Linked DNA regions of Ketobacter sp. MCCC 1A13808. The protein of the gene in region 2 interacts with the protein of the main gene of each other region in a pairwise test. Links are inferred from orthologs where the notes say so. Each region holds a gene or a part of one and is shown on either strand. Other genes may lie near its edges.

What was found. The genes of interacting proteins can lie anywhere in the genome.
Region 1: the proteins of cysM (region 2) and accC interact in binary tests that used the Escherichia coli proteins (3 or more experiments, as listed by UniProt). The link is inferred for Ketobacter sp. MCCC 1A13808 from one-to-one orthologs.

What each region holds. Positions count from the first base shown.
Region 1 is NZ_VRKW01000002.1:77,390-81,761, reverse strand. What follows is about bases 1,480-4,371. They hold accC (acetyl-CoA carboxylase biotin carboxylase subunit), read right to left. Parts: upstream 3,653-4,371; coding sequence 2,306-3,652; downstream 1,480-2,305. Other genes in these bases: aroQ (type II 3-dehydroquinate dehydratase), read right to left, coding at 4,168-4,371; accB (acetyl-CoA carboxylase biotin carboxyl carrier protein), read right to left, coding at 3,668-4,135; prmA (50S ribosomal protein L11 methyltransferase), read right to left, coding at 1,480-2,210. Outside these bases: FT643_RS04345 (DUF3426 domain-containing protein), read right to left, coding at 1-1,206; more of prmA, read right to left, coding at 1,332-1,479; more of aroQ, read right to left, coding at 4,372-4,372. UniProt on the Escherichia coli protein: This protein is a component of the acetyl coenzyme A carboxylase complex; first, biotin carboxylase catalyzes the carboxylation of the carrier protein and then the transcarboxylase transfers the carboxyl group to form malonyl-CoA.
Region 2 is NZ_VRKW01000020.1:31,086-34,716, forward strand. The notes cover bases 849-3,631. They hold cysM (cysteine synthase CysM), read right to left. Parts: upstream 2,794-3,631; coding sequence 1,903-2,793; downstream 849-1,902. Other genes in these bases: rlmD (23S rRNA (uracil(1939)-C(5))-methyltransferase RlmD), read right to left, coding at 849-1,085; FT643_RS21345 (3'-5' exonuclease), read right to left, coding at 1,127-1,906; FT643_RS21355 (response regulator), read left to right, coding at 3,058-3,631. In the rest of the region: more of rlmD, read right to left, coding at 1-848. UniProt on the Escherichia coli protein: Two cysteine synthase enzymes are found. Both catalyze the same reaction. Cysteine synthase B can also use thiosulfate in place of sulfide to give cysteine thiosulfonate as a product.

The DNA of each region.
Region 1 (4,372 bases), on a different replicon or contig from region 2:
GAACTGGAAATAACAATATTGTCCCGCCAATAGGATCAGCAATAAAAGGCAGCCCAGAGCGGTTTTGGTGCCCAGGCTGGAACCGCGCTCCGGTCGTTTATAGGTAGAATAGCCTCGGGAGCTCATCGGTACATGCTCGTTTGCCAGATCGTCACTGTCGGCAAATAAGTGCTCGGGCGTGATTGTCTCGTCATCTAGATCGGCCAGTCCGCTGAGTCCGCTGTCGTCGATCAGGGTAACACTCCGGCTCGGCGCCGGATCGTCTTCGAGCAGCCGGAAAAAGTCTTCGGTTTCTTCCGTGCGCAACGATTCTTTCTTTTTCGCTTTGTTGGAAGCCCGTGCCAGTTCCTGTTCCCTTAATTTGTTTTGTTTTAAGCGTGCGATGATTTCGTCCCGGTTATTGGATAATTCCTTGGCGGCAAAGGGGCTCAGCTCTTCCGGGCCTTCATCGGAGATTAAGGAAAGGTGACTCGTGTCCGGCTTTTTCGGGGCGTCTTCTTCTTCCAGCTCATTGAGCATGGCTTTGGCCCAGGATTCGTCGGTATTGGATTCGCTGTCATTGAAACCAAATTCTTCGTCGTCTTCCGTGGCGAAGGGGTCGTCGCCAGCAAAGGTGCCAAGATTTTTGAAGGTGTCGCTGAGTTCGTTGCCTTTATTGGGGGTGGGTCGTTTGCGTATGGGCTCTTCGTCCGGGTCAAATGCATTGCCGCGACTAATCAGATCCGATGACGAGTCAGCTTCATCATCATTGTCTGCTGCCGATTCTTCATCGTCTTCCGTGGTGTCTTCTCCCAGCTCTTTGAGCAGGGCCTCGGCCCAGGATTCATCCACAATGGTGTTGGATTTCGGGTCGGATTTTCTCGGTGGATAGCCTAATTCCCCGGGGCTGGATTCCGTATCCATCGTGGCGCGGTATTCTTCGGTGAAAATGTCGCCATCGTCGGCATCCAGGTCCAGATCGTTTGTGTCATACGGATCCATACCTTTGTCGGATTTCATATCGAATGCTTCTTCGATAGGGTCCGGTTCTTTGCTGATGGTGCGCCGCTCCTCGACCACGGAGGTTTTGACAATATGCTCTGCTGCGTGGAATACCTGATAGCAGGAACCACAGCGAACGGCGCCGCCAGCAATATCAAGCTGGGCCTTGGTCAGTCGGAACGTGGTTCCGCAATGTGGGCATTTTGTCAGTAAATTCTCTTGCATGGAGCGGATTGCCTTTCCTTGCGCATCCAGCGACGTTGTCGCGGGTACGTTCAGCAGTTAGTTGCTGTAATTGTACACAGTTTAGCTGCTAATCGCTGTGATGCGGTAAGGAATTTAGTGTGCGGTTAATCGTGTTTTCGCGTACCAGTGAGGCGAACCCAGTCGCCATCGATTGTGGCCTTTTGCATATCAAACCAGGCGCTGTAGCAGTCACTGACCTGATCAGATTGTTCTTTTAATATCCCGGACAGCACTATTTGTCCCGACGGTTTAGTGAGGCTGGCCAGGTGCTTCGATAAGCTAATAAGGGGGCCGGCCAGAATGTTAGCCAACAGAATATCGACATTAATGCTGGGTAGGGCGGCGGGTGCAAAGACTTCCATTTTATCCTGGATCTGATTGCGTTCCGCATTCTGTTGGGTCGCTAGCAGTGCTTGTGGATCGTTATCCACACAGTAGACTTTGTCGGCGCCTAGAAGTGCCGCAGCGATCGCCAGAATACCCGAGCCGCAGCCGTAATCAATGACGGTTTTGTCGTGTAGATCGGTGGAATCCAGCCAGCCAAGGCACAACGCTGTGGTTTCATGGGTGCCGGTGCCAAAAGCCAAGCCCGGATCCAGCATCATGTTGACGGCGTTCGGGTCAGGTGGCGTTTTCCAGCTCGGACAAACCCAGAGTCGTTGGCCAAAGGCAATGGGTTGGTAGGCCTCCATCCATTCCCGTACCCAGTCTTTGTCTTCCAGCGCATCGATGCGAATGGGTTTGTCATCGCCGAGGCTGGTTTTGAGGGCAGCTGAGATGAGTTCAATGTCCGCGTCGGCCTCAAACAGTCCGCTTATCGTGGTGTCGTCCCAGATCGGGGTGGCACCGGGCGGTGGTTCCAGCAACGGTTGATCGGCGCTGTCTTCAAGCGTAACGGAAACAGCCCCTAACCCCATCAGTTGATCTTCGATGGGGCCGGTCTGATCTCCGGGGCTTTGTAATTTGATCTGAATCCAGGGCATGTTGGCCGGTGGCTCCTATTCCGAATACGCGACTGATTACACCGCTGAACGGAAATAGGGCCCCGGCAGTGGCGATCAATCAATGTCGACAGACCTTAATGCAGACCCAGAATTTTTTCCAGGTAATGAATATCCACGCCACCCTTTCGGAATCCACTGTCTTTCATGATCACTTCTTCATGCAGCTCGATATTAGTTTCGATGCCTTCCACCAGGATTTCTTCCAACGCATTGCGCATACGTTGCAGGGCGATTTCCCGGGTTTCACCATAGGTAATCAGCTTACCGATAAGGGAGTCGTAATTGGGTGGAACCTTGTAGCCGCTGTAAATATGCGTATCCATGCGCACTCCGTTACCACCGGGAGCGTGCCAGTAGCTGATGGTTCCGGGGCTGGGAATAAAGGTCTTGGGATTCTCTGCATTGATCCGGCACTCGATCGAGTGTCCGACAATCTTTACATCATCCTGAGTAATGCTGAGCTTTTCGCCGCTGGCAATACGGATCTGTTCTTTGATGATATCGACACCGGTGACCATCTCTGTGACCGGATGCTCTACCTGAACCCGGGTATTCATTTCTATAAAATAGAACTGCTCGTTCTCATACAGGAACTCAAAGGTACCAGCGCCGTAATAGCCGATGTCGCGGCAGGCTTTCGCACAGCGTTCACCCACTTCTTTGCGTAGGTGGTCGGGGATTCCCGGCGCGGGTGCTTCTTCCAGCACTTTCTGATGACGACGTTGCAGGGAGCAATCCCGATCTCCCAGGTAGATTGCATTACCATGGGTATCCGCCAGCACCTGGATTTCTACGTGCCGGGGGGTGGTCAGAAATTTTTCCATGTACACGGTGTCGTCGCCGAAGGCATTACGCGCTTCAGAGCGGGTCAGGCTAATGGATTTGATCAGGTCTTTTTCCTGATGCACCACGCGCATGCCGCGGCCACCGCCGCCGGATGCGGCTTTGATGATAACCGGGTAGCCGATCTGACGGCCCATTTTGAGAATTTCGTTATTGTCATCGGTGAGCGGTCCGTCTGATCCCGGAACGCAAGGAACACCGGCGATTTTCATGGCTTCGATGGCCGATACTTTGTTGCCCATCAGGCGAATGGTTTCTGCTCTAGGGCCGATGAAAATAAATCCGCTGTCGGTTACCCGCTCAGCGAAGTCGGCGTTTTCAGCCAGAAATCCATATCCCGGGTGAATGGCATTTGCGCCGGTAATTTCTGCGGCACTGATAATCGCCGGTATATTCAGATAACTTTCGGCAGCGCTGGCCGGACCGATGCAGACCGCTTCGTCGGCAAAGCGAATATGCATCAATTCTTTATCGGCAGTGGAGTACACTGCCACCGTTTTTATGCCGAGCTCTTTACAGGCACGTAACACCCGCAGAGCGATTTCGCCTCGATTGGCGATAAGCACTTTTTCCAACATGGTGCAGGCCTTATTTTAGTTGATGACAAATAGAGGTTGGTCAAATTCCACGGGCTCTGCGTTGTCAGCCAGAATGGCAACTACCGTACCGGATTTGTCCGCTTCGATTTGGTTCATCATTTTCATGGCTTCAACAATACACAGGGTGTCACCCGCTTTCACAGACTGGCCTACTTCAACGAAGGGCTTTGAGTCAGGTGAAGAGGAGCGATAAAAGGTGCCTACCATCGGTGATTTTACTTTGTGTCCGGCAGGCTCGTCGCTTGCGGGTGCGCTCGCCGGCGCCGACGACGGTTCCGCAGCTGCAGTCGCTATCGGGGCCGCCGGTGCCTGCGCAGGAGCGGGGGCGTAATATTGCGGCATCATGCCTTTGTTCTGGTTACGGCTGATGCGAACAGACTCTTCACCTTCTTTTATCTCTATCTCATCGATACCGGATTCTTCAAGCAGTTCGATCAGCTTTTTAACTTTACGGATGTCCATAAAAACTTCTCTTTATTATTAAAGTTAGCGGTTTATTCGTTGCTTCCGGTCACCTGTTTGATGGCCGCCTGCAAGGCTAGTTCGTAGCCCTGGGAACCTAGCCCGGCAATGACACCAGCGGCCACATCCGCCAGGTAGGAGTGTTTGCGAAAATTCTCACGGGCGTGCACATTGGATATATGCACTTCTATAAAAGGTATGCCGACACCGGTAAAAGCGTCCCGCAGGGCAATGCTG
Region 2 (3,631 bases):
TGACCATCAAACGGTTTAGTCAGGTCCGCAGCATAAAATTCAACGTTGTCGATGTTATTAGACTGCGCATTTTCGCGGCCACGCTGCACCATGGCTTCGTCGCCTTCAACACCGACTACAGTCGCTGCCTTAGTCGCCAACGGCAGCGTAAAATTCCCCAAACCACAAAATAAATCCAGGATACGTTCACCGGGCTGGACATCCATTAATTGCAAAGCATCACGGATCATCTGCTGATTGATTTCCTGATTCACCTGAGTGAAATCGGACGGATGAAACCGCATCGTCAAATTAAAATCCGGCAATTGGTAACTCAACCGTACATTGCCATCATCGGGCCACACTTTGTGGATACTGTCCTGTCCGGCGGGCTGTAGATACAGATGCAATTGATGATCCTGACAGAACTTCACCCACTCTGCCTGGTCCTCTTCGCACAAGGGCTCCAGATGACGAACAACAATGGCCGTAGCATCATCGCCCTTCGCAACCTCGATTTGCGGAATGGCCATTCGCGCCTGCAATCTCATTACAAGGGCTTTTATCTCCGGAAAAATCAACCCGATTTCCGGAGCGAGCACGTGGCACTTCTCGATTTCAGCCAGAAAACTATTGCGTTTCTCGCGAAACCCGACCAATACCGACTCTTTTTTCAGAACGTACTTTACGCCCAGCCGCGCTTTTCGCCGATAGCCATAGTGAGGGCCGGTCATTGGCGCCAACAATGCCTGCGGCTGCAAAGCACCGAAATGTTCCAGTTGTTCCAGCAGCACAGATTGCTTGGATTCGATCTGCGCCTGCGGATCAAGGTGTTGCAAACTGCAGCCGCCGCATATGGTCGCCTGCGCACAGCGGGGTTGCACCCGGTTCGCAGCAGCGGTCAACAATTCAACCACCCGCCCTTCATCAAAACTACTGCGCTTTTGCGTATACTCGAACATCACCTGCTCACCAGGTAACGCGCCGTCCACAAAGGTTGCCTTGCCGTCAATACGGCCGATCCCCCGCCCATCATGACTCAATGCGGTGATGTCAATCAGCACCGGCTCCGTCGGCAGTTTTTGTTTACGTCTTCGTCGTGCCATATGTGTGTTGCCTACTGTCTTTTCTTGAGTAAAATCCCAAGTTATTCTGCGGATTGCCATTGCTTCAGGAATTCTAAAAAATGCGGATGCGCTTCTCGTTGCAGATAGTCTTTCACTATTTGCAATTCATTCAAGAACTCTGCTTCCTGCAGATCACCCCGAATCAATTGAAAGCGCAGGTAGACTAACCAGGTGTTCAAGACATCGGTTTCACAATAATCCCGAATGCCTTTGATATCGCCTGCTTGAAACGCGCTCCACACTTTTGACCCGTCCATACCCATTTTTCCGGGAAAACCCAACAGCGATGCCATCTGATCCAGCGGCACGAAGGCGCGATTGTTATAGAGTGCAAGCAGATCCATCAAATCCGTGTGTCGTTCGTGATAGCGGCTTAAATAATTATTCCATTTGGCGTTGCGGTCTTCCCGTCCCTGGTCCCAATAAGTTGGGCTGGCTACCCCGTGCAGCATAGCCCGGTAATGCAATACCGGAAGATCAAAACCGGAGCCATTCCAACTCACCAGAGTCGGGCTATAGCGTTCTATTAAATGGAAGAATTTTTCCAGTATGGTTTTTTCGTCGGCGTTTTCATCACCCAGAGTCCACACTGCAATTTGTTCGCCTTTTGACCGAAACACAGCAGAGATCGCAACCACACGATGCAGATGGTGACGCAAAAAATCGGTACCGGCTTCCTGACGTCGCAAATGAAACATTGCCTTGGCAGTATCATCGTCACTTAACCCCTGCAAATCCAAAAGACGACGACCACCCACTACATCCGGTACTGTCTCAATATCAAATACCACGATATTCATTGGTCGAACACACCGGTTGAGAGATAGCGATCACCACGATCACAAACAATAGCGACTATGACTGCATTTTCAACTTCTCTTGATAGCATCAGCGCACCCGCCACCGCCCCACCGGACGAAACTCCGCAGAAAATACCCTCGCGGGAGGCCAATTCCCGCATGGTCACTTCCGCATCCTGCTGGGGAATATCGATTACACGATCCACTTTTGAGGCATCGTAAATTTTCGGCAGGTATTCTTGTGGCCAGCGTCTAATCCCGGGAATGGAAGCGCCTTCGATCGGTTGTAAGCCGACGATTTGAATAGCAGGATTTTGTTCTTTCAGATACCGGGAGGTACCCATAATGGTTCCAGTGGTGCCCATGGAACTAACAAAATGGGTGACCGAGCCTTGAGTATCACGCCATATTTCAGGGCCGGTGCCCTGGTAATGCGCTAAGGGGTTATCCTGATTGGAAAACTGATCCAATACCACGCCTTTGCCTTCGCGCTGCATCTGATCGGCAAGATCCCGCGCCCCTTCCATGCTTTGCTCTTTGGTGACCAACACCAGCTCGGCGCCGAACGCGGCCATGGAAGCACGCCGTTCCGCGCTCATGTTATCCGGCATGATCAGCACCATTTTATAGCCCTTGATTGCCGCCGCCATCGCCAGGGCGATCCCGGTATTACCGCTGGTGGCCTCAATCAGGGTATCGCCAGGCTTGATCAGGCCTTTACTTTCTGCCTGCTGAATCATGCTGAGTGCCGGTCTGTCCTTCACCGAACCCGCCGGGTTATTACCTTCCAGCTTCACCAGAATCGTATTGGTGGTATCGCCGGGTAAGCGCTGCAAGCGCACCAACGGGGTGTTTCCTACAAAGTCTTCGATCGTGGGATAATGCATTGATTTCCAATTCGGGTTAACAAAACGAAAAATGATGTTTGCTCAAATGGGGGCATATTGTACCCTGCACTGAAGCCTGAGCCTATCTTTGGGCCCGAATTTAATCTGTCAGTACAGTGGAAACAGGTACTTCTTGACCTGCAAACTCAGCCAATGCGGGGTTAATCCCCGGCGCAATCATGGCTTATACTGAACACCGACCCAAGTCATTGCCGCCAGCGAGAATAAGTGAAATTAGCAAACCGTCTTAGTCTTGGAAAACAAATGGGCCTACGTACCAGAGCCCTTCTGATCAGCACCATTCCCGTGCTTGTTATCGGCGTCTTTCTGGCGCTATTGCTGCTCAGTCAGCGCTTCCACGAACTGGATCAATCCCTTGAAAAACAAGGGGAAATGATCGCAGCCTCGTTCTCTCACGGTATTTTCGAAAGCATGACCCAACGCCAGGGCCACACGATCCCGTTTTACGCCCAGCGTATTCTGGAAGAAGACAATGTACGTTCGGTCTCAATTTATGACCATGACGGTGAACTGCAAACCCGTGCAGGCCCCGAAATGCAACCGCTGGCAACGGGCGTACCACTGCTACCGCCGGCTCATACCACCGAATCCGTTAGTCGTAGGACAGACAGCACCCTGCGTGTCATACATCCCATATATCCGGCCTCATCCTATCACCCCTTGGCGGGTGACCAGGCGGATTCCGGTTGGCTGGAAGTGGAAATTGACCGTTCAAACCTGATCATAGAAAAATACCGCAGCACCCTGTATATGCTGTTACTGCTGATTGTCGCGCTGGTAATCAACGGTATGATTGCCACGCGTTTTTCCACCCGCA